3 regions of the Halomonas sp. LS-001 genome follow, and region 2 is predicted to be linked to each of the others. Evidence: predicted binding sites of a transcription regulator. Region 2 holds the regulator's gene; each other region holds the start of a gene.
What was found. Region 2 encodes sigma-54, which starts transcription at its own class of promoters, with help from an activator protein. Its sites were predicted from a motif close to TGGCACNNNNNTTGCTNT; they were not measured.

Region 1: the regulator sigma-54 is predicted to act here: its motif matches at 3,718-3,735, upstream of ACU6TU_RS16095 (amino acid ABC transporter substrate-binding protein).
Region 3: the regulator sigma-54 is predicted to act here: its motif matches at 3,361-3,378, upstream of ACU6TU_RS04715 (HAD-IIB family hydrolase).

What each region holds. Positions count from the first base shown of each region.
Region 1 covers NZ_CM129816.1:3,627,691-3,633,877, reverse strand. The annotation lists gene ACU6TU_RS16110 (amino acid ABC transporter ATP-binding protein) at 1-93, opposite strand, end outside; gene ACU6TU_RS16105 (amino acid ABC transporter permease) at 244-1,344, opposite strand; gene ACU6TU_RS16100 (amino acid ABC transporter permease) at 1,364-2,554, opposite strand; gene ACU6TU_RS16095 (amino acid ABC transporter substrate-binding protein) at 2,629-3,654, opposite strand; gene ACU6TU_RS16090 (amino acid ABC transporter substrate-binding protein) at 3,961-4,971, opposite strand; gene speE (polyamine aminopropyltransferase) at 5,058-5,918, opposite strand; gene hemE (uroporphyrinogen decarboxylase) at 5,915-6,187, opposite strand, start outside.
Region 2 covers NZ_CM129816.1:1,340,235-1,346,421, reverse strand. The annotation lists gene ACU6TU_RS05965 (KpsF/GutQ family sugar-phosphate isomerase) at 1-623, shown strand, start outside; gene ACU6TU_RS05960 (KdsC family phosphatase) at 671-1,213, shown strand; gene lptC (LPS export ABC transporter periplasmic protein LptC) at 1,232-1,795, shown strand; gene lptA (lipopolysaccharide transport periplasmic protein LptA) at 1,807-2,316, shown strand; gene lptB (LPS export ABC transporter ATP-binding protein) at 2,327-3,094, shown strand; gene ACU6TU_RS05940 (RNA polymerase factor sigma-54) at 3,217-4,638, shown strand; gene hpf (ribosome hibernation-promoting factor, HPF/YfiA family) at 4,743-5,051, shown strand; gene ACU6TU_RS05930 (PTS sugar transporter subunit IIA) at 5,056-5,523, shown strand; gene rapZ (RNase adapter RapZ) at 5,584-6,187, shown strand, end outside.
Region 3 covers NZ_CM129816.1:1,072,401-1,078,587, forward strand. The annotation lists gene ACU6TU_RS04705 (DeoR/GlpR family DNA-binding transcription regulator) at 230-988, shown strand; gene pta (phosphate acetyltransferase) at 954-3,140, opposite strand; gene ACU6TU_RS04715 (HAD-IIB family hydrolase) at 3,410-4,351, shown strand; gene ACU6TU_RS04720 (glycosyl transferase) at 4,348-5,574, shown strand; gene ACU6TU_RS04725 (sugar phosphorylase) at 5,633-6,187, opposite strand, start outside.

The DNA.
Region 1 (6,187 bases), 1.6 Mb from region 2:
CACGATGCGTTCGCCGCGTTTTACTTCCAGGTTAATATCCCGCAGAACGTGAAAGTCACCGAACCATTTATTGACGTCATGCATTTCGACCATCAGGTCTGCGTTGTCGATCGCTGCTTGTGCCATAGCGATATCCACCTTGTTTAATAAACTGTTTTTTATAAATGTTTCTTTTATAAGCTATTTTTCGCGAACGCCGCTTCTTAAAGCGACGTTCGCTATCAGGTCAATCCATGCTTACCGTTAATTTTGGTGACCCGTATGCAGTTTGCGCTCAAGGTACTGGCTATAGCGCGACATGCTGAAACAGAAGATCCAGAACATGAAGGCGGCAAAAACGTAGCCTTCCAGCGAGAACCCAAGCCAGCGGGAATCGGAAAGCGCCGCCTGGACAATGCCGAGCAGGTCAAACAGACCGATGATCATCACCAGGGTGGTGTCCTTGAACAGCGAGATGAAGGTATTCACGATGCCGGGAATCATCATCTTCAATGCCTGGGGCAGCACAATCAGGCCCATGCGTTTCCAGTAAGTCATCCCCAATGCGGCGGCCGCTTCTTCCTGGCCTTTGGGGATGGCCTGCAAACCGCCACGAATGACTTCTGCCATATAGGCACTCTGAAACAGGGTGATGCCGATCAGTGCCCGCACCAGGCGGTCGATATTCATATTCCCCGGCAGGAATAACGGCAGCATGACAGAGGCCATGAACAGAATGGTAATGAGTGGCACGCCGCGCCAGAACTCAATGAACACCACACAGAAGCTTTTCACGATCGGCATCTGTGATCGGCGCCCCAGCGCCAGCATGATGCCAATCGGCAAGGCAGCGACCATCCCCACGGTGGCCAGCAGCAGGGTCAGCATCAAACCGCCCCACTGGTTGGTCGGCACAACGGGCAGGTTGAAATAGCCACCGTGAAGTAATACGAAGGCGATGACGGGAAACGCCAGTAGGGCAAAGATGGCGACCCAGCGTTTCAAGGGCAAACGCGGAATCGCAAGCCAGGCGATCAGGCCGAAAAGACCGGCAAAGATGATATTGGCTCGCCAGGTTTCCTCACTCGGGTAAAGGCCATAAATAAACTGGCTGAGGCGGGCGTTGACAAACACCCAGCAGGCACCTTCGCGGGAGCAGTCATCACGGGAGGTCCCGATCCAGTCAGCGTTAATAAACGCCCACTGTATGGCGGGGACAAACAGCAAATACACCAGATAGAGCCCTATCAGGGTAAACAGCGAATTGATCGGGCCATTGAACAGGTTGGCACGCAGCCAGGCGACCAGGCCAATGGTACTCTTCGGCGCTGCCCGTTCAGGGATCATGTCACGATTATGAATCATTTTGTTATCCTCACCGGGCCTAGCGTTCGACCAGCGCCACGCGGGCGTTGAACCAGTTCATGAACATCGATACCAGCAGACTGATGGTGAGATACACCGCCATCGTCATGGCAATGACTTCGATGGCTTGCCCTGTCTGGTTGAGCGTTGTGCCCGCAAAGACAGAGACCAGGTCGGGGTAACCAATTGCGGTGGCCAGCGACGAGTTTTTGATCAGGTTGAGATACTGGCTGGTCAGCGGCGGAATGATGACTCGCATTGCCTGCGGAATGATGATCAGTTTCAGAATCAGATTGCGCGGCAGGCTCAGTGCCTGGGCCGCTTCTGTCTGGCCGTGAGCAATGGCCTGAATACCCGAGCGGACAATTTCAGCAATAAACGAGGCGGTATAGATCGACAGAGCCAGCCACAGGGCGAGGAACTCAGGGATCACGGTAATACCACCGCGGAAATTAAAGCCAGTCAGCTCCGGCATTTCCCAGGTAACGGGCACGCCAGTGGCTACCAGCACCAATAGCGGCAGGCCAAAAATCAGTACCAGGGACATCCAGCCGACGGGGAGTCGCTTGCCGGTCGCTTCATGACGGCGTTTGTTCCATATGATCAGCGCGATACTGGCCACAATGGCGATAAGGAAAGTGACTGGAATCAAACCAAAGCCAGATTCAAACAATGGCTGAGGTAAATACAACCCGCGGACATTAAGAAAAATTGCTTCACCAAAGGCCATGCTGTCACGGGCGCTTGGCAAGGTACGCAAGACGGCAAAGTACCAGAAGAAAATTTGCAGCAGCAGCGGAATATTTCGGAATGTTTCGATATAGACGTTGGCCAGCTTTGCAATCAGCCAGTTGGGCGATAGCCGGGCAATGCCCACAGTGAACCCGATAAGGGTTGCCGCCAGCACGCCGAGGCCACCGACCAGCAGTGTGTTCAGCAGGCCGACCAGAAAGGTTTTGCCGTAAGTACTCTGAGACGTATAGTCAACAAGGGTTTGAACAATCCCAAACCCGGCGGTATTACTCAGGAAACCAAACCCGGTCGTGATACCACGGTTGGATAAGTTGTCCTGAGTATTACCAATGATATAGAGCAGAAAAGCGGCAACCGCCGCAATCAGCAGGATCTGAAAGATAAGTGCCCGCTTGGCTCGGTCTCGCCAGAACGGTGGCTTTTGGCCAGCCGGGCGAGGGGTAGATTTTACAGACATGGGTGGCGTCTCCGTAAATCACAAACTCAATCAAGAGACCCGCCTTGCGGCGGGCCTGGGTTCATACGAGACGCTTAGCGGATGGGAGGTGCGTACTGTAAGCCACCTTCTGTCCACAGCGCGTTGACGCCACGTTCAATTTGCAGCGGAGAACCCATACCGACGTTACGGTCGTATATTTCAGCGTAGTTGCCTACCTGACTGATAATGTTGTAGGCCCAGTCAGCTTCCAGCCCCATGCCTTCGCCGTAGTTGCCGTCCTGGCCAAGCAGGCGAACGATATTGGGGTTTTCAGATTCCGTCATCTCTTCCACGTTCTCGCTGTTAAGGCCAAGCTCTTCAGCGTTCAGCAGAGCAAACAGCGACCATTTCACAACGTTGAACCATTCGTCATCACCCTGGCGCACGGATGGGCCCAGCGGTTCCTTGGAGATAACATCGCTCAGAATCACGGAGGCATCCGGGTCATCCAGCTGAATACGCAGGGCAGCCAGCTGTGAAGTGTCAGAGGTCAGCACATCACAGCGTCCGGCCTGATAGCCGCCAACGGTCTGTTCGGAAGTATCGAAAACGATGGGGTCGAATCCCATGTCATTGGCACGGAAGTAATCGGCCAGATTCAGCTCGGTGGTGGTGCCCGCCTGAATACAGATCGCGGCGCCGTCGAGTTCAGAGGCGCTGGAAATGCCCAAATCACGGCTGACCATAAAGCCCTGGCCGTCATAGAAGCTGACGCCAGCAAAGTTGATGCCCAGCGTGGTATCGCGGGTAGTGGTCCAGGTGGTGTTGCGCGACAGTATATCCACTTCGCCGGATTGCAGCGCCGTGAAGCGTTCAACGGCATTCAGGGAAACGTACTCAACCGCATCGGCGTCGCCCAGCACGGCTGCCGCCACGGCGCGACAGACATCCACATCCAGCCCTTGCCAGTTACCCTCATCATCGGGCGCTGAGAAACCGGGCAAGCCGTCGCTCACACCGCAGCGAAGCGCGCCACGTTCTTTGGTATCTTCCAGTGTCGTTGCATGGGCACCGGAAATACTGGCAAGCGTCAGTGCGCCTGTGGAAATCGCGAGAACCAGGTTTTTCTTATTCAGCATGTGATTTCACCTTAAAGGTTTATGTTGTTTTGTTTAAAGCATGCCAAGGCATGTGACTAAAACCTAGCAATAAAAGTGCCATCAAGGGTATGGTTCTGAATTCAGCGTTTTTCAACGCAAAATATCCTGCAGGATGGGGCCTATTGCTCTTTGAACAGGCAAAAACAGATCGCTGATTCACCAAAAAGGTGCATCGAGAGAACAGAAAGGGGGCGGGAGGCGAGTCAATACGGCATGTTCGAGTGAGCGACATGCGTTGGCACACTAGCGCAATGCCAGCGTGCCAGGCTGTTATCTATCGTTGAATCAGCGAATCGGGGGCGCGTACATGATGCCGCCATCAGACCAAAGTGCATTCAAACCACGGGCCACATTGAAGTCAGATTCCATCCCGATGGTGCGATCGTAAATTTCCGCGTAATTTCCCACCTGGCTGATAATGTTATAAGCCCAGTTAGCTTCCAGCCCCATTCCTTCACCATAGTTGCCGTCCTGGCCAAGCAGACGAATGACATTGGGATTCTCTGACGTGAGCATGTCATCGACATTGGCGCGGGTGATGCCCAGCTCCTCGGCGTTAATCATGGCGAAAAGCGACCATTTGACGATGTTGAACCATTGATCATCGCCCTGGAGAACGGCGGGGCCGAGGGGTTCCTTGGAGATGACTTCGGGTAATACGACCGCCATCGAGGGGTCAGACAGCTGCATGCGCTGAGCATAAAGCTGTGAAGCATCAGAGCTTAAAACGTCACAGCGGCCCGCTTCAAAACCGGCAATGGACTGCTCCGGGGAGTCAAACACCACGGCATCGTATGTCATTTCGTGAAGGTTGAAGTAATCCGCCAGATTCAGCTCGCTGGTGGTGCCGGACTGCGTACATACGGCTGCACCATCAAGCTCTTTGGCGCTTTTTACACCCAGGTCACTGGCCACCATGAAGGCTTGGCCGTCATAGTAAGTCACACCGGTGAAGTTCAGCCCCAGCGTCGTATCACGGCTGGAGGTCCAGGTCGTGGTGCGCGAGAGTAAGTCAACTTCACCGGCTTGCAAGGCAGTAAAACGCTCAACGGAATTCAGCGGTACAAAGTTGACTTTGCTGGCGTCGCCAAGAGCGGCGGCGGCAACCGCGCGACATACCTCGGTATCCAGGCCCTGGTATTCATCGTTACTATCCAGTGATGAGAAACCGGGTTGAGCCGCATTGACCCCACAGCGCACGCTATCGCGCTCCTGCACCGTTTCCAGCGTGCTGGCCGTGGCCAGCATGGGCACCAGCATACTGATTCCTGCTCCCAACCAACGAACGATTTTCATTTGTTATTCCTTATTGCGAAGAGTCAACCGATATCAGCCTATAAAGAGGCCGGACAATGCCCGGCCCTGGCGATGCGTATCTGTGTTCAGTCGAAGGCGTTACGCATGAACGGCGGCAGTGCCAGCGCACCACGGTGAGCATCGTCTGTGTAGTACTGTAGCGGCATTTCGTGCTCGGCGGCGGCTTGTTCGCGGAAATCTTCCACATTCAGGCCTTTACCTGCCAGAGTGACGCTCCACCAGCCAGAAGGATACACCGGCTGTGGGAAAGGCAGGGTTGCGACACTATCGAAACCCGCTTCGCGCATATCGTGACGCAGTTCGCGGATGATCGAGCCGCTGTGGTAAAGCGGAGACTCGCTCTGCTGGACCATGACACCGCCGCTTTTCAGAATGCGGTGGCAGCGCCTCAGAAAATCGGTCTTGAACAGCCCTTCGGCGGGGCCGACCGGGTCGGTGGAATCGATGATCAGAACATCAATGCTCTCATCAGCCGCCTCATCCACCCACTTGACGCCGTCGGCAAACAGCAGCTCGGCCCTGGGGTCGCCATTGGCCTCTACCAGCGCAGGAAAGAAGCGTTCAGAGGCTTTGGTGACTTCTTCATCGATATCGATCTGGGTCACTTTTTCAACGCCTGGATGGCGCAGCACTTCTTTCAGGGTGCCGCAGTCGCCGCCGCCAATAATCACCACCCGCTTAGGGTCCTGGTGAGTGAAGAGCGCCGGGTGGGCAATCATTTCGTGATACAGGAAATTGTCGCGATCCGTCAGCATCACACAGCCATCCAGCACCAACAGGTTGCCAAACGTCTCGGTCGCATACACTTCAAGGTGCTGGTAAGGGCTCTGTACATCAAGCAGTTTCTCGCGGATTTTCAGTGAGAAAGCACTGCCGTGATGATCAAAGATTTCCGTAAACCACTGAGTGTCTTCGAGCTGGCTCATTGAACACTGATCTCCCGATGATATTGAGGGCTAAGCTCGTGAAGCGCCTCCATAAAGGCGGTCACGTTGTCCGGGTTGGTGAACTGGCTGATGCCGTGGCCCAGGTTGAACACATGGCCAGGGCCGTGGCCATAGCTTTCCAGCACCCGTGCCACTTCGGCCCGAATGGCGGAAGGACGAGCGAACAGCACGTTCGGATCAAGATTGCCTTGCAGCGCGACCTTATGGCCCACCCGTGCGCGGGCGTCTGAAAGCTCGGTGGACCAGTC
Region 2 (6,187 bases):
GCGTTCCGCTCATCAGCATGACCGGGCGGCCTAACTCCTCGCTGGCACGTCACGCAGATGCTCACCTGGATAGCGGTGTGGAACGTGAAGCCTGCCCACTGGACCTGGCACCAACCAGCTCAACGACGGCCGCACTTGCCCTCGGTGATGCCCTCGCGGTTGCGCTGCTGGAAGCGCGCGGTTTTACAGCAGAAGATTTCGCCCTTTCACATCCCGGTGGCACGCTGGGCAAACGCCTGCTTTTACGCGTCAAAGACGTTATGCATAGCGGGGAACGCCTGCCCTGCATTGCTCTGGGCAGCCCCTTGAGAGATGCTCTGATTGAAATCACCCGTAAAGGGTTAGGGTTTACTTGCGTCACCGATGCCCAAGGCCGACTGTCTGGCGTCTATACCGATGGTGATTTACGCCGCACACTGGATGATCATCATGATTTACGCGATATTCTTGTCGATGACGTAATGACTCGGCCCGGAAAGCGCATTTCCCCCAGCATTCTGGCAGCTGAGGCAGTGCGCCTGATGGAAGAAAGCAAAATTACCGTCCTTGCCGTTGTGGATGAAGAGCAGCGCCCGATCGGCGCGCTACATATGCATGACTTGCTCGCCAGTGGTGTTATCTAGCATTCTCTTTCAGTCGATATGCCAACCACCCCTCAAATGGAGGCTGTATGACCTTACCCGCCAATCTGGTTGACCAACTGCGCCGCGTGCGCCTATTTGCCATGGACGTGGATGGCGTTCTGACCGATGGCCGACTGTATTTCCAGGCGGATGGCATCGAAATTAAAGCGTTCCATACTCAGGACGGTCAAGGACTAAAACTGCTCAAACGGGCGGGCTTGCACGTGGCAATCATTACCGGGCGAGATTCCCCCATGGTGAGCCAGCGCGCTGCAGCCTTGGGCATTACGCACGTTTATCAAGGCTGCGAAGACAAACTATCCACATTACGAAAGCTCTGTCAGCGCCTGCAAATAGAGCTGGATCAGGTTGCTTACTGCGGCGACGACCTGCCTGACCTCGCCCCCATCAAGCGCTCAGGCGTTGGTATTGCCGTACCCAATGCCCCTGATTACATGCACACTCATGCGGACTGGGTAACTGACCGCCTGGGTGGCCACGGGGCGGTACGCGAAATCTGCGACGCCTTGATGGAAGCTCAAGGTCACTGGGGCGCCGTTCTCGATACCTACCTGCACGGTCGTAAGTAAATGATCAGTGGCGACGCTATGGTTTCCTTTCGTCGGCTTTTGCTCGCGGGGCTTGTAATAGTCCTTGGCGGGCTGCTCGCCTGGCTGGACTGGCGAACAACGCCCGTCGCCAAAATCGATCAGGATGCCCGTGCCGAAGAGCCCGGACATGTGGTCGAGAATGCCACCCTGACGATTTACAACGATCAGGGCAAGCGCTCGCAGCGTCTGTCGGCAGAGCAACTAACGCACACGCCACAGCACAACATGACCCAGCTGACATCGCCTTACGCGTTATTGCTGGATGACCAGCAACGCGAATGGCATGCCCAGGCGCAGCATGGTCAAATCGACAGCCAAGGAGCACGACTCACCTTGAGCGGAGAGGTGCGCCTGCGAGAACCGCAGGAAACCTGGCAGCTAAGTACTGAACAACTTAGCTACATAAGCGCCGAGACCCATGCGTTCAGCGATGTTCCCGTACTATTCGAACAACCACCGCAATCCGTTCAGGCCCAACGCATGGACTTATGGCTCAATAAAGACCTCTTGCAGCTAAGCGGCGGCGTACACGGCAACCACCCTACCGAGAATGCCCCGTAAAAGGAGTCACCATGAATATTACCGGTTTGATGTATCGTGTATTTTTCAGTCTGCTGCTTAGCATCGCAAGCTTTCAGACATTGCACGCAGCCCCTGGGGACCCTGTTGAAGTAGAGGCTGATCAACTCGACATTGACCAGAATGCCGGCACAGCGGTTTACAGTGGAGATGTCCGCATTCGCCAGGGAGACCTCCACCTTAACGGCGCTCGGGTAGAAATTGTGCGCAATGCCAACGGCGAATTATCCCGTGCGGTAGCGCTTGGCGATCGTGCTTATATCCGCAACCGCTTTGAGGGTCAGGAAGATATTACCGAAGGTCACGCCCAACGCATCATCTACCATGTTGCCGAGCGGCGCGTAGAGCTGGTCAATCAAGCCGAGCTTAGTCAGGGTGGCGACCGTTTCACAGGTGGCCGACTGGAATACTTCATTGACCGTGGCATTGTTCAGGCACGCTCTGATGTCGAGGGCGCTGAGAACCAGCGCATTCGCATGACACTTCAACCTGAACAGCAATAGGAGCCTGCCGGTGTCTTTTGATGATGTAACAGCGTCAGTGCCCGCCCGTGAAGGTAAAACACTCTCAGCACGGCACTTAGCCAAAAGCTACAAACGTCGCCGGGTGGTCAAGGATATTAATCTGGACATTGCCCAAGGCAGCATTGTTGGCCTTCTCGGGCCTAATGGCGCGGGCAAGACCACGTCGTTTTATATGATTGTCGGTTTGGTAAAAGCCGATGCAGGCAAAGTGTATATAGATGATCTCGACCTGACCCGTGCGCCCATGCATGAACGGGCTATTGCCGGGATTGGCTATCTTCCGCAGGAAGCCTCGATCTTTCGCAAGCTGAGCGTTCGCGACAATATCATGGCCATTCTGGAAACCCGTAAAGGACTCTCGCGCACCGAACGCAAAAGCGTTCTGGAGCAGTTGCTGGAAGATTTCCACATCACACACATCCGCGACAATATTGGCATGAGCTTATCGGGTGGGGAGCGACGCAGGGTGGAAATTGCCCGCTCACTGGCGACTGATCCGCATTTCATTTTACTCGATGAGCCTTTTGCAGGTGTCGATCCGATATCCGTGGGTGATATCAAGACCATCATTCGTGCTCTCAAAGCACGCAATATTGGCGTACTGATTACCGACCACAACGTCAGGGAAACCCTCGATATCTGTGATACGGCTTACATTGTTGGCGATGGCCACATTATTGCCAGCGGCTCCCCGGATACGATTCTTGATAACCAGCAGGTCCGTGATATTTATCTGGGCGAAGACTTCAAGCTCTGATTTTATCCGGCCACCTCCCCTGTCTGTTGCCAGCTTTTTTATTGATGGCATGCTTATTGCTACTTGCGCTTGGCAGCGGCTGCTTTTAGGGTAAGGTTTTACATGCCACGGGTGGTTCACGAATGGCCATGAAAGCGTCCCTTCAACTGCGTCTTGGCACTCAACTGACGATGACGCCTCAGTTGCAACAGGCGATTGCGCTACTGCAACTGTCGACGCTGGATCTACGTCAGGAAATCCAGAACGCACTTGATAACAATCCCCTGCTGGAGCAGGAAGAAGAGTTTGGCGAGCAAGCCGTCAAGGAGGCAAAGGAAGCCGACTGGTCGGATGATATTCCGACCGAACTCTCTGTCGACAGTGACTGGTCGGACACCTATCAGGATGTTGCTCATTCCAGTAGCGCCAGCAACACCCATGACGGCGCCGATTTCGAGCGTGACACCACGGTACAGAGCCTGCATGGCCACCTGTTATGGCAGCTGGCCATGACCAACTTCACCGCTCGTGAGCAGCTCATTGCCGAAACCCTGATTGATGCTGTCGATGGCAACGGTTATTTATCACTGTCATTGAATGAGGTTCGCGAAAGCCTTCTGGCCACCGCCCATGAAGGCATTCATCAACGTGATATCGAAAATGTACTGCTGCGCCTTCAACAGTTTGAACCCACTGGCGTATTTGCCCGCGACCTGCGTGAATGCCTGATGCTTCAGCTGGCAGCATTACCGGATGACACCCCGTTGATTGTGCCAGCCAAGCGGCTGGTTCGGCAGTTTCTGGAAGTGCTTGGCAAAGATGACAGTCGCACATTAAAGCGGCGGTTAAACCTGGATGATGAACAGCTCGGCGCCGTCATTCATCTGATACGTAGCCTTGACCCACGCCCTGGAAGCACCTTTGGTAGCACCGCCAGCGGCTATGTCATTCCAGACCTCGTCGTACATCACGACAAGCAAGGCTGGCATCTGACCCTTAATCCTGAGGCAATGCCCAGGCTACGAATCCAGCCAGAATACGCCAGCTTAATTAAACGTGCCGACAAAAGTGATGATAACCAGTTCCTCAAGGATCATCTTCAGGAAGCGCGCTGGCTGATAAAAAGCCTATCCAGCCGCAATGACACCCTGCTTCGCGTCGGCCAGGAAATTATTGTTCGTCAGATCGGTTTTCTCGAACATGGAGAAGAAGCAATGAAACCGCTGATTCTTGCAGATATCGCCAATGCGGTGGATATGCATGAATCCACCATTTCCCGGGTGACCACGCAAAAATTCATTCATACGCCACGCGGTGTGTTTGAGCTTAAATACTTTTTTTCAAGCCACGTCGGCAGTCAGGATGGCGATCATCATTCCAGCACCGCCATTCGTGCACGGATCAAAAAACTGATTCAGGAAGAGCCGCCTCGCAAGCCGCTTTCCGATAGCCGGCTGGTTGCTTTACTCAAGGAAGATGGCATCACGGTTGCTCGCCGTACCGTTGCCAAGTATCGAGAAGCCATGGGAATTCCCTCTTCCAGCGAGCGTCGTCACTTAAGCTGAACCGCCTTAAACCGTTTCTATAAGTGGAAACTGACCTAAAGGGCTTTGCTTAATAAAAAAAAGGGTTACAATCAAAGAACAGTCGACGGAAAGGAGTACGTTCAATGCAAGTCAATATCACTGGACACCATGTAGAACTGACCGATGCCCTGCGCGATTACGTCAACGAGAAACTCGAACGCGTCGAGCGCCACTACGACAACATTACCACTGTTCAGGTTACCCTTTCAGTGGAAAAGGAGCGTCAGCAAGCCGCATGTACCCTACATGCGGCAGGCGCAGACTTGCATGCCGAAGCCACTGATAACGATATGTACGCAGCAATTGATGCGTTGGCAGATAAAATTGATCGTCAGCTGGTAAAACATAAAGAAAAAGCACAAGCGCGCGCCCAAGGCGCTGGTGTCCGGTAATCTAATGACTTTGGAAACCATCTTGCCCCCAGAGCGCGTCCTATATGATGTCCCTGGGGGTAGCAAAAAACGCGTACTGGAATTTTTCAGCACTTTTATTGCTCAGAACACGCCCAGCCTGGACAGCCAAGAAGTTTTTGGACGTCTGATCAGTCGTGAACGGCTGGGTAGCACGGGTATCGGCAATGGCGTCGCCATTCCACATGCTCGCAGCCCTCACTGTTCAACACCGATCGGCAGTTTTCTGAAACTGGCTGAAGCCGTTGATTTCGATGCGATTGATGGCGAACCTGTTGATCTCGTGTTTGTGCTTTTAGTCCCCGAAGAAGCTGACGATACGCACTTGGCACTGCTTGGACAGGTTGCAACCATCATGAATGACGTAAGCGTTCGGGTTCAGCTTCGCAAAGCGGGCAGTCAACGAGAATTGCTGGAACTGATCAGCGAAAAAATACGCGATAGCGCCTTCTGATTCTGACGCTTTCAGTACACTCGAAACTTCTTACGAGTGAATCAACGCAAGAGAGACGCTATGCAATTGGTCATAATCAGCGGCCGCTCGGGTTCGGGAAAATCTATTGCTCTGCAAGCGCTTGAAGATCTTGGTTATTATGCCATTGATAATCTGCCCGCTATGCTGCTTGGCTCCCTTGTCGATGAGCTTCGTGATCAAGGGGAACAGTCGCGTCTGGCCGTCAGCATAGATGCCCGCAACCTTCCGGGAGCACTTGAAAAGCTCCCCCGGTTGCTGAAAGAACTTCATCAACGCGATATTCATTTTCAGATTGTCTACCTGACCACCGATGCACGCATTCTGCTTGAGCGCTATTCAGCGACACGCCGCCGGCACCCGCTGACACGGAACAGTGATTTAACACTGGAAGAGGCGATCAGCAAAGAAGAGGAAACGCTGAGTGCGGTTCGTGACATTGCTGACCTGATCATTGATACCTCGCGAATGAGTGCTCACGACCTGCGCAGCCGTATCACCGATCAAGTGGCATTGCATAAAAACGACAAGCTGACCATTACCTTTGAATCTTTCGGCTACAAACGCGGTGTTCCTCTGGACGCCGATCTGGTCTTTGACGTGCGCTGCCTTCCCAACCCTTACTGGGACCCGGCACTCCGCCAAT
Region 3 (6,187 bases), 270 kb from region 2:
TCAATAACGCTATTTTGCAATGATAATCACATCAATGCGAGAGCGGAAATGTCCGTAAATAGGCCATATGAGGCTAACTATTGATCAAGGCAGTAAAATTTCTTTATCGTTGAGTTAGCCCAGCAATGTTAACTAGCGGCCTTTACTACCATTGATGCGCTACTACTGGCCGTGAGTTGCCTGCACAATAGGCCGTCAGGTAAGGGTGTTATCTAAGGGGAGATCCGTTATGAAGGCACGAGGCGTCGCACGGCTGGAAAAACTGCAGGAGATTCTATGCCAGCAAGGAACGTTGCACCTGCGTGAAGCCGCCAGCTTGTGTGATGTTTCGGAAATGACCATACGGCGTGATCTGGCTCAGCAGGAAGGCGGAGATCGAGAGATCTATCTGCTCGGCGGACGACTATTGCTTAAGGGTCATATGTCAGCCGCTTATGATGTGGCTGAGGAGCAGGCGAGCCGCTATCCGGCCAAACAGGCGCTTTGCCGACGCGTCGTAGCGCATATTCAGGAAGGCGATACCCTGTTCATCGACTGTGGCTCGACCTTGATACCGCTGCTGGGCATGCTGGAAGACTTTCAAGAGCTCACCGTCGTAACCTATGCCCTTAACGTCGCCAACGTGGTGGCAACCTTGAATAATGTGCGTCTGGTACTTCTGGGTGGCCTATATTACGCGGCGTCACAGTCTTTTGGCAGCGACCAGATAGCCGCGAGTATTGAAGGGCTCGGCATCAACAAAGCCTTGATTTCGGCCGCCGGGATTGATGCCCAGCGCGGGGTCAGCTGCTTTCATTTCCACGAAGTTAGTCCCAAACGTGCGGCGATTGCGACGGCCATGCAGTCCTGGTTGGTGGCAGATGCCAGCAAGCTTGGGGTCGTACGCCCGGCTTATTTTGCCATGCTGGATGAATTTGATGCGGTGTTCACCGACCCTCCGGGCATCGCGGCGGTTAGCCTTCCCGCTGGCTCGCCTGAATTGCGGTAAGCGCAATGGTATAGACAATGTCGTCTACCAGGGCACCGCGGGAAAGATCGTTAACCGGCTTGTTCAACCCCTGCAGCATGGGGCCGACACTCACCACCCGGGCGCTGCGCTGAACGGCCTTGTAGGTGGTGTTGCCGGTATTCAGATCCGGGAAGATAAACACCGTGGCCTGACCGGCCACGGGGGAGTCCGGTGCCTTCTGCCGACCAACGCTTTCAATCGCAGCGGCGTCGTACTGTAACGGCCCATCAATGATCAGATGAGGTGCGCGTTCCTTGGCAAGGCGCGTGGCTTCGCGGACTTTGTCGACATCGGCGCCTGTGCCGGAATCCCCGGTGGAGTAACTGATCATGGCCACGCGTGGCTCAATGCCGAAGGCTTCAGCAGAGTGGGCGCTCTGGATAGCAATTTCGGCCAGCGTCTGGGCATCCGGGTCCGGATTGACAGCGCAGTCACCGTAGATCACCACCTGCTCGGGCAGCAGCATAAAGAAGATTGATGATACCTGCTGGTACGCTGGCGCGGTCTTGATCAGCTGAAAGGCGGGACGCACGGTGTTGGCGGTGGTGTGAACAGCGCCGGACACCAGACCATCGACTTCGCCTAACTGCAGCATCATGGTGCCCAGCACCACGTTATCGTGCAGTTGGGCATCAGCGGTCAGGTCGTTAAGCTTGCCGCGCCGCAGCGCTACCATGGGCGCTATATAGCGCTCGCGGATACGTTTCGGGTCGGTGATGGTCAATGATTCTGGCAGAGACAGGCCACGGTGATGGGCAAGGGTTTCAATCTCGTCGCGGTTACCCAGCAGGACACAGTCAGCAATGCCGCGCCGCTGGCAGATAATCGCCGCCTCAATGGTGCGTGGCTCGTTGCCCTCCGGCAGGACAATGCGTTTTTTCACCTGCATGGCCCGTTTGACCAGCTGATGGCGAAAAGCCGACGGCGACAGGCGGCGTGTGTAGCCTCGGCTGACATGATTCTTTAGCCATTCCAGGTCGATATGAGCGGCAACAAAACGGGCCACCCGCTCTGCACGCTCGAAGTCATCCATGGGAATTTCGTGACTCAACTGACTGAGGTGTGTGGCCGTTGTCAAGCTGTCGGTATCGACGGCCAGCACCGGCAGGCCGGTTGCCAGCGCCGGGCGGCAGATATCAATCATGCTGTCATTGGGCATATACCCATTAGTGAGCAATACACCTGCCAGACGCGTGCCATTCATGGTGGCCAAGGCGGAGGCCAGCACCACGTCATCACGGTCACCCGGCGTAACAATCAGGCTGCCGGGCTTGAAGATATGCAGTGCATTGGCGGCGCTTCGCGCACACAGGCTGGTGGCCAGCACTCGGCGCTGACTGGCCTCGCCTTCATTTAAAAGACGTGCCTTGAGCGCTCGGGCGACATCCAGGGTGCGCGGGGCACTGAGCGCCTTGCTGTAGGGCACTACGCCGATAAAATGAAACCGTTCGGTGGCCAGCGAGGGCGAATAGCGGCGTAGCTCCTCAAGAACAGCGTCATCAAGCTTGGGTTTGATGGTGCCGGGAGCGGCCGAGAGGTCGTCGTCCTCCGAACCGTAGGGCAGGTTGCGCATGCGCATCAGAATGCAGCCCAACGTGCGGTCGGAGCGGGTGCCGCCGAAGCTTCTGGCATGCATATCCAGTTCTTCCGCCAACGCCTGGGGGGCTTCCAGGTCGCCGGTACCCACCAGAATAATGCGGGCATTAAGGGCATGCGCCAACTGGGCGTTGATCTGGGTGGCGTAGGTTGTATGTGAGGTGGGAACCACACCTTCGGCGACGATCAGGTCCAGTGTCAGCGCATCGCGCTGCGCCTGCTGGGTGACCTGTTCCAGGCGTTCGATGACGTTTTCCATCAGCTCATCAAGGTGGTCATCGCGTAGCAGATGCTCGAGATGCGCCTGAGAAATCGGTGCCGGAGGCTGCACATTGAGCGTCCGTGATACCAGTGCCGTCGAACGATCCTGCCCAGGACCATTCAGTTCATCCTGCATAAAGGGTTTCAGAAACCCGGCTTTGAGGCCGATGGTGTCCAGGGCCTGAATCAGCCCCAGACAGGCGGACGTTAACCCCGCACCTTCACCGGTGGGTACCAGCAGAATGGTTTGCGGCTGATCACTGGAGGTGTTCATGTAAGGCTCCGGGCAGTGTGGTTCGGCATTGAGGCATCAGGTTAGCATGCTGCGCTGCAAAATCGCAGGTCATCATGACCGCTCTATGATGATGGGTGTTCAGGCTGCACGATTCTGGTGCGTTATCGGTCAGTGCTGGCATGACGTGCCCTGTTACAGGGCGCATCAGGAGGAATCGGCCTTCAGTAGACGACCGGATGGAAAGCGTCATACCTTGAGTTGGCATGCAATGTGCAGAACCTGAACAGAATTCTTTTTTCAGGTGGTCTATGTCTTCGCAATCTGATTTGAGTCCGCATGATACGGCCACCCGATCAAGGGTGCTGTTTACTGATCTGGATGGTTCCTTGCTGGACCATCATTCCTACGACTGGACGCCAGCGGCTGAGTGGCTTGTGCAGCTAAAGCAGTTGGGTATTCCGGTGATCCCCGTTACCAGTAAAACGCGCAGCGAACTGCTGGGGCTGCGCCAATCGCTGGGGCTTGAGCATGTCCCCTTTATTGCTGAAAACGGGGCTGTGGTGGGGTTGCCGCCAAGCTGGTGTCACTCGGGCCTTGAGCGTCAGGTAGGTAGCGATGGACTGGTGATCAAGACGCTGGGCGTGGACATCGGTTTTATCCGCCAGCGCCTGCGTGTCTGGCGAGAGCGCCTGAAAGACAATACCGGTGTGCGTTTTACCGCCATGAGTGAAATGACCCTAGATGACCTGTGTGCCTTTACCAGTCTGAGCGACCCACAGGCGCGCCTGGCAAGGATGCGTGAAGGCAGTGAACCGCTGGTCTGGGAAGGCGATGACGAAGGGCTTGAGGTGTTTCGTGCAAGCCTTTCGGGTGATGACCTGCAGCTGGTACAGGGCGGGCGCTTCTGGCATGTCACCGGTGAATCCCATAAAGGCAATGCAGTAAGTTGGATGATCGAACGCTATGCCGCCTTGCGCGGAGTTACGCCGTTGACGCTGGCACTGGGGGATGGCCCCAATGACATCGCCATGCTGGAAGCGGTGGACCAGGCCGTCGTGATCCGGGGGTGTCATGGGCTCGATGTTACGCCCCGGCAGGCTGCGCTTTATCGTTCGCAGGCCGCAGGGCCACAAGGCTGGGCCGAGGGGGTGGCTTACTGGTGGGGGCGAGCTGACCGCCGGGTAACACCGGCGGTGACGGGGCCATTAACGCAAATGCAGGAACTGGCGCAGGAAGAGGTGATGTCATGAGCGATTTTCATCAGAACGGTATCATCACTGATTTTCATAATCTGACCCGTCGTTCGGTGGAGTCGCTGGAATCAGACCTGGTGCAGTTTTCTCGGCGGCGTCCGATGAGCCTGATATTGCCGTCGCTTTACTCGGAACTCGAAGGGCCGGCCCTGCAGCATATTGTTGATGAAATTGCCTGCGTTCCGTACCTGTCCGAGGTGGTGATTGGTCTTGATCAGGCAGACCGGGACCAGTTTCATCATGCCCGTGAGTTTTTTGCGCGCCTGCCCCAGCATCATCGTATCCTGTGGAATGACGGCCCTCGGCTGCGTGCATTGGATGCCGAGCTGGAAGCGCAGGGGTTATCTCCCCAACAGCCTGGCAAGGGGCGCAATGTGTGGTTCTGCGCCGGTTTTGTGCAGGCTTCAGGGCGAAGTGCGGTGGTAGGGCTTCATGACTGCGACATCCTGACCTATGACCGGAGCTTGCTGGCACGGCTGTTCTACCCCGTCGCGCACCCGCATTTCAATTATGAATTCTGCAAAGGCTATTACCCGCGTATTGCCGAAGGCAAACTTAATGGCCGGGTTTCCCGCCTGATGGTCACGCCACTGCTGCGTGCACTGAAACAGATCCATGGCCCTTTGCCTTACCTGGACTACCTCGACAGCTATCGCTATGCGTTATCCGGGGAGTTCTCCATGCGTTCCGAAGTGCTCGATGGCATTCGTATTCCTGCCGACTGGGGGCTGGAAATTGGCGTTCTATCGGAAGTGCACCGTAACTATTCAACCAACCGGCTGTGCCAGGTCGATTTGGCCGATGCCTACGATCACAAGCATCAACCGGTCTCGGCAGAGGACGCCTCTGGCGGGCTTAACCGCATGAGCCTGGACATCGCCAAAGCCCTTTATCGCAAGCTGGCGACCCAGGGCGTGACTTTCAGCGCCGAAGGATTTCGTACCCTCAAAGCCACTTATTACCGCCTGGCGCTGGACCTGATTGAAGCCTACGACCACGATGCGGTGATGAATGGGCTGAGTCTTGACCGGCACGCCGAAGAACGCGCGGTTGAACTGTTTGCGGCTAACCTGCTGGAAGCCGGTAATGCTTTTCTGGATAACCCTGGCGAGCGGCCGTTCATACCCAGCTGGAACCGGGTGCGTGCCGCTATCCCTGATCTGCCAGCACGCATGTACGCGGCAGTTGAAGCAGATAACGACACGTCACAAACCCTCTGAACCCTTTGTGAGCGATAGTGGCAGGCCCCGGAACAACTCTGTCCGATCACTCGCATTTTTATTCTTCTGCCACCAGCCACACCACACCGTAAGGAGGGAGTGGCTGGTCGGCCTGCCAGGCTTCACACGCCACGATATCCTGCCAAGCGTGCGTGTCTAACCACTGGTTCAGCGCATCAAGGGGTTGGGGAGTATCGGTCACATTGTGAATTGCCACTAGGCGGCGGCCGTTATCTAAAGGCCCACGCTGAAAGGCTAATAGAGTGGCCGGTGTATCCAGTACGCACTGCCCGGCATCAGGGTGAAAGCAGGGCTCCTGGCGGCGAACGGCCAGCATCTTTTTGAGGGCGGCAAAGGTGTCGTAGGTAGTGGTGCTGGTGGTTGCCAACAGGCGCTCCAGCTCATCGCGCTGCCAGCGGCGACGGTTGATGGAGCGTAAGCGTCCACTGCGTTCCACAACTTCCAGGTCATTCAGTGTGCCAGTCAGGGTGTGGATGTAGACAGCGGGAATGCCCTGTAAGCCAAGCATCAGCTGCTGACCGCACAGAAAGCGTGGCACCTGCCAGTGGTCAGGTCCTCGCCGCGTGCCTTTCATGGCATCAAACCAGGTGAT